Regions from separate parts of the Fervidobacterium nodosum Rt17-B1 genome, predicted to be linked through region 1. Evidence: riboswitches for the same ligand, from Rfam matches in the RefSeq annotation. Region 1 holds a riboswitch; the other holds the start of a gene.
The links. Region 1 has a riboswitch for thiamine pyrophosphate ahead of FNOD_RS07425 (sulfide-dependent adenosine diphosphate thiazole synthase). Riboswitches for the same ligand answer to the same signal wherever they lie in the genome.
Positions count from the first base shown of each region.

Region 1 (3,217 bases):
CCCACTTTTTTCATCAATTTCACGTTCATCTCTATATCATTGAGTGGTACGTGTCCAGGACCCTCTAACATGACTTGTACGCCTTTTTCCCAAGCTCTTTCAACCAATTCGCGCATAACGAACAATTCTTCCAATTGTTGATGGTCAGTGGCATCAAGAATAGCGCCGGGTCTCATGCCATCACCTAAGCTAAGCGTTACGTCGTATTCTCTAGCTATATCTAATATCTCGTCGAAATACTCATAGAAAGGATTTTCTTTGTTATTTTTTATCATCCAGCCTGTGACAATCGCTCCCCCGCGACTAACTATTTTTAGTATTCTTTGGTTGTTTTTAACCTTTTCAAGCACGTTTTTCGTTATTCCAACGTGAATGGTCATGAAGTCTATACCATCTTCTGCGTGCGATTTAACCATATCTATGAAATCTTTCTCTGAGAAATCTACAACGTTTTTTCCAGATTTGTACGAAAGAACAGCGGAATCGTAAATTGGTACTGAACCAACCGGCACAGGGCTCATTTCGACTAAAATTCTTCTCATTTCCTTTAAATCTCCCCACGTGGAGAGTACCATGACGGAATCCGCACCAGAGTCTATAGCTACTTTTAACTTTTCGATTTCTTCTTCAAGTGAACTATAGCCAAGTGATGTTCCAATGTTTGCGTTAACTTTTACAGAAAATCCTTCACCGACAACCATTGGTCTTGATATTTTGTGGATTTTGTTTTTTGGTATAACGGCTTTTCCAGAAGAAAGTTTTTCTAATATTTCTTTAACATCTACACCCTCATATTCTGCACAAATTGACATTTCTGGAGATATTTGAGATTTTCTTGCCATTTCAAGTTGTGTCATACTCTCACCCACATCTTATCTTCTGAGGTTTCTATTCTTTTCAGCTCTTCTTCTATCAATTCAGCAGCGCGAAGACCAGACATTATCATTCCACCGAAAATTGGCCCCATTCTTGGTCCACCACCGACACTTACCGCCGCCATGCCCATGACGTAAAGACCGGGGTAAATTTCTTTTGTGTTTTCAACGACGAATTTTTCACCATTCTCAGCGTCCATTGGAAATTCGTATTCAACAACTCCGCATGAGCAAAGGTTTTCCGAAGAACCTTTTACAGAATTAATTATTCCTCTTTTGGAGAGTAATCTGACGAGATTTGCTGGATGTCCCGTGCCGTCAACTGTGAATTTAGCTACAACCGTTATAGGGTCGACGTGTAATTTTTCCTTTATAGTTGGCATCCAGTTTATGACAACACCGGATATTCTTTCATTGTACATAACAAGGTCTTCAACGAATACGTTATTGAATATATACGCACCATTTTTCGTTGCGTTGTAAAGCATTGCGGAAGCAAAGTGCACGGCATCAACAACGATGAACTCATCTTCCTTTTTGTACTTAATATGATGTTCCTTCAAATACCATTCGAGTTCACTTTCCAAAACTAGTTCATTGAACATCATTCCACCGCCCCAAATACCTCCGCCAGGTTCGTTTTTCGCCTCAAAAATCGCTACTTTTCTACCATTTTTGGCAAGTTCTGTGGCAAGAGCAAGGGCGCTTGGCCCACATCCAGCTATAGCTACATCTACATTCAGCACATCGTTTAGTTTTTGGAAGTAATGCTTTACGATAAGTTGGGAAATCTTTAAGTCTTTCATACTCATCTCCTCCCTGTTTTGAAGTTTTTTACAATAAAAAATCCCTCCGAATTTTCTTCGGAGGGATTTTTGTTTTGATATTTCATTTTGCTTATTTAACTTTTTTACAATAATTACCACTCCCAATCCCTCCGCCGGTATTACCCGGATCAGGTTCGTAGGGTCGAGGGATTGCCTCCCTCCTCTCAGCCCCGCAGTATGGAGCTCCCCTTGGGAGAATATTCACTTTTTCTAATTTGATTTTATCTTACCTATATCTGTATGTCAATTGCCGATTTTTGGTGAATTTGTTTGATTATTTGTATTTTGATAGCTCAGAATCGATTCAATCAACCCAAAGCGCCTAATTTTCTTCCGCCGATTATATGGAAGTGTATGTGGTGAACTTCTTGACCAGCGTCTTTGCCATTGTTTTGGACGATTCTATAGCTTTCGAGGTTTTGGTCTTTTGTTACTTTTTTTATCACTTCAAATAGTTTCCACATGTTTTTAGAATCTTCTTCGGAAAGGTCGTTTATTGTCGCAATGTGTTTTTTGTATATCGCAAGCAGATGAACAGGAGCGACTGGGCGAATGTCTTTGATAACGATAAAGTCATTGTCTTCGTATACTTTTTCAGAAGGTATTTGCCCATCGATTATTTTGCAAAATACACAATCATTCATCATTTTCACCCCCACAATCTGAAAGATTTCATTTTTTAATTTTGTTTATTGTTTTTATCTTACTTTCAAGGTTGTAATATTTTCCATTGCCTACGTTGAGCGCGTTTGCACTTGTATTGAATAAGTAGATTATTGAATAATCATCAATATCAATTTGGTTTAATTCAGAATTTTTTGATTTAACTAATCCACCTTTTAGAATTTTCAGCGATGAAATTTTCGAATTAACTATGTTCAGCTCAGAAAGATCCGAGATTTCAGAGTTGTCTATTTGAGAGTCGTACATGATTACTTTGGAAAGTAGAGAAGTCACGAAGGTGTTTACTACAGAGTTGTTTATATATACTTTTCCGCAATTTTGGATGTTTAGGTTTTCTATCTTTGAGTTTATTATATACACAGCGTAAGCGCCATTTATTGTTACATTTTGAAGCTCAGAATTTCTTATGACGACAAAATTTGGTAGTACTAAATTGGCATTGTTGGCCTTCGCGTTATCAAGAAAGATTAAAGCCCCTATATCGGAGTTTATGTTTGTAGTGTAAGCATTCCCATTTAAGTAAAGTATGCCACTTTGGGTTACGCTTAATCTTCCGCTTTCGAGGATAGTTATTGGACCTGTTGATATGAATGAACCTTTGATGTTTAGCTCAGAATTGAGCGCGTTCATTATAACCACGCCTTCCTCAAGTATGAGCCCACTTTGTTCGTTTAGAATAACTTTGCTCAGGAGTCTGTAAGGTGATTTTGAAGAGAGTAAGAATTTTTTCCCAGATATGTTTGTTATTGGGACTTGGGAATCTAGTATGTCTAGTTTTTCAAGTAGTGGAGGGATGAATATAACATCGGAGATATTACCGAATTCATCTTC
Region 1 covers NC_009718.1:1,538,406-1,541,622, forward strand. Annotated here, with positions in the region: gene thiC (phosphomethylpyrimidine synthase ThiC) at 1-857, opposite strand, end outside; gene FNOD_RS07425 (sulfide-dependent adenosine diphosphate thiazole synthase) at 854-1,681, opposite strand; TPP riboswitch at 1,790-1,902, opposite strand; gene FNOD_RS07430 (histidine triad nucleotide-binding protein) at 2,011-2,346, opposite strand; gene FNOD_RS07435 (hypothetical protein) at 2,375-3,217, opposite strand, start outside.

Region 2 (3,217 bases), 750 kb from region 1:
AAAATCCCACCTTTAAAAATTGAGAAAAAGTACTAAGAAATGTTAATAATATAACAATTATAACGATTAACTTTCTCAAATTTTAATCCTCCTTTCGATTTTTATAATCCTATTATTTTAGACCTTACCTATCTAAAGTTTGTTCATCATTTTATAAAACTAAATAAAAATGGGCTGCGATATTCAAAAGGCAGCCCATTAATTATGATTACCTAAACTTATTCATCTTCTAGCCAATCACAGCCTTTTCCCATTTTTTGAGTACTTCATCTATCCTGTCGTTGACATCTGGCTTGACTTTGAGAATTTTCTTAAATGTTGGTACATATTTGAAAACTTCGGGAAGCTCGACATTTATAACCGGCATCATCCATTGATTAAGAGGCACTTCTTTTTGAAAATCTGGTGTTAGTATAAACTCTAAAAATGTCCTTGCAAGTGCGAGATTCTTTGCACCCTTTACAATTGAGGCATACTCTTCAAGCACGTATGCTCCTTCTTCGAATATAACGGGCATATACTTTATTGAACCGTACTTGTACATGCTGTAAGCACCATCTGTGGCATAGCTTACTATTATATCTGCTTCCCCTGTTTCAATCATCTTAAACGCTGCACTCCAACCACTTGTAAACATTAAAACATTATTTTTTAATTGTTTCCAATATTCCATAGCATCATCTTCGCCGAATGCAGCGATAGTCCACATAAGAAAAGTTAAGCCAGTACTTGATGTTCTTGGATCGATAAGTACTATCTTACCTTTATATTCAGGCTTGAGTAAATCTTTAAAGGAACGTGGTGGGTTTTTAATCTTTTCTACGTTGTAAATCATGGCAAGTGCACCGTAATCGTAAACAGTACCATAATCTGTAACTAAAGACTTATAAACAATATTTTTTGAGTTAACTGGTCTATATTTCTCAAGAACACCTTCCTTAATGGCCTTTTGTAACTGTTGAGGATTTAAGCCTATCACTACATCAGCTTTAGGTGAATTTTTTTCGGCGATAATTCTTGCTAAGACATCTCCCATCGAACCAAAACTTATCATTTTAACTTTGCATTTGTAGACCTTTTCGAACTTCGGCGCTATAACTTTTCCTATACCTCCAGCAAAGCTATCGGACGTGTAAATAACAAGCTCTGCAGCAATAATCACTAAAGAAACAACTAAAAGTAGAGAAATAACCAAGAACTTTTTCATCCTCCCACCTCCAAAAATAAATCGTCCCTCCGCATTTTTTCGGAGGGACGATTTTTAATTGCTTATTCCAGAACTCAAATTTTTGAGTCACCTGGTCCCTCCGCCGGTATTACCCGGATCAGGTTCGAAGGGTCGAAGGATTGACTCCTTCCTCTCAGCCCCGCATTTTGGAGCTCCCCTCCAGGCATTATTAAATTCAATCCTATTATAACCCTTTGTTAGACTGTGTCAAGTATTAAATTGTATCTTTAAAAGATTCTTTTATAAAATTTCCCACTTTAATATTCCTTCTTCCCAAATAAACTTTACAGTTTGGCCTTCTTTTACTTTTTCATCAATTATGAGTTCTGCAAGCTTAAATTCTACAGTATTCTCAAATAATCTTCTCAAAGGCCTTGCTCCCATTGACGGAACGTACCCCTCAGTTGCAAGGTATTCTCTCATACTCTCATCAAGAACAACCTTTATATCTTTATCTGAATCGATGAGTCTTTCGTTTAATTCCTTTGTGTATATTTCGATTATCTCCTTGATGTGTTCTTTCTTAAGAGGCTTAAAGACTACAGCCGCATCTATTCTGTTTATAAGCTCTGGGCGGAAGTATTTCCTCATTTCTTCTTCTATATGTCTTGGTATCAAGTCTTCGAAACCCTCTTCAATGTCTTGCATTATAACATCTGAACCAATGTTACTTGTCATTATGATTATGGTATTCCTAAAGTCAACTGTCGTCCCTTTACCATCTGTAAGTCTTCCATCATCAAATAACTGTAAGAGTACATTGAACACTTCTGGGTGCGCCTTTTCAATTTCGTCAAAGAGCACTACACTGTAAGGTCTTCTTCTAACTTGCTCTGTTAATTGACCACCTTCTTCATAACCAACGTATCCCGGAGGTGCACCTATAAGTCTGGCTACTGAATGCTTTTCCATATATTCGCTCATATCGATTCTTATAAGCGCTTTTTCACTACCAAATAGTACATCCGCTAATCTCTTAGCAAGCTCTGTCTTACCAACTCCGGTTGGTCCGAGGAACAAGAACACACCAAGTGGTCTTTTTGGATTTCTAATACCTGCACGGGACATTTTGATTGCATTCGAAACAATCTTCACTGCTTCTTCTTGGTCAACAAACTTTTCATGTATTATCTTTTCAAGGTTCTTTATCTTTTCCTTTTCATCACCCATTATTTTACCGACGGGGATACCCGTCCATCTTTCAATAACACTTGCGATATCTTCTTCAACTATTTCTTTCTTTCCATCAATTTTTGCTCTTGCCGCAGCTTCGTCTACAAGATCAACTGCTTTGTCTGGCAAAAATCTGTCGGTGATATACCTTGCGGACATCTTCGCCGCAAACTCAATTGCCTTATCACTTATAGAGACGTTGTGGAATTCTTCAAATTTGGCCTTCAAACCTTTCAAGATTTCGATGGTTTCTTCTATACTTGGTTCTGGGACAAAGATTACTTGGAATCTTCTTGCTAACGCTTTGTCTTTTTCAATATGTTTCCTGTATTCTTCAACTGTAGTCGCACCGATAACCCTTAACGTTCCACGGGCAAGCTCTGGTTTTAGAATGTTACCTGCATCAAGTGCACCCTCAGCGGCACCAGCACCAACAACTGTGTGTAATTCGTCGATAAAGAGTATAACGTCTGTTCTCTTCTTAAGTACGTCTATAAGTTTTTTTAGTCTTTCCTCGAATTCCCCTCTGAATTTCGTACCAGCAACCAATCTTGCAAGGTCTAATTTAAGTATTGTTTTATTCTTCAAGAATTCTGGCACGTCCTTATTAACAATCCTTTGCGCAAGCCCTTCAACAATCGCTGTTTTACCAACGCCTGGGTCACCTATCAGAACGGGGTTGTTCTTAATCTTGCGTCCAAGTATCTCAATCATCCTGTTGATTTCATTTTCACGGCCAACTACAGGCATGAGTTGTCCGTTTTTTGCCATTTCGGTGAGGTTTTCAGTAAACTTTGCAAGAATGTCGATGTTTTC
Region 2 covers NC_009718.1:336,754-339,970, reverse strand. Annotated here, with positions in the region: gene FNOD_RS01600 (substrate-binding periplasmic protein) at 1-79, opposite strand, end outside; gene FNOD_RS01595 (thiamine ABC transporter substrate-binding protein) at 230-1,207, opposite strand; TPP riboswitch at 1,286-1,397, opposite strand; gene FNOD_RS01590 (ATP-dependent Clp protease ATP-binding subunit) at 1,469-3,217, opposite strand, start outside.
Region 2: another riboswitch for thiamine pyrophosphate. It lies ahead of FNOD_RS01595 (thiamine ABC transporter substrate-binding protein); the one in region 1 lies ahead of FNOD_RS07425 (sulfide-dependent adenosine diphosphate thiazole synthase).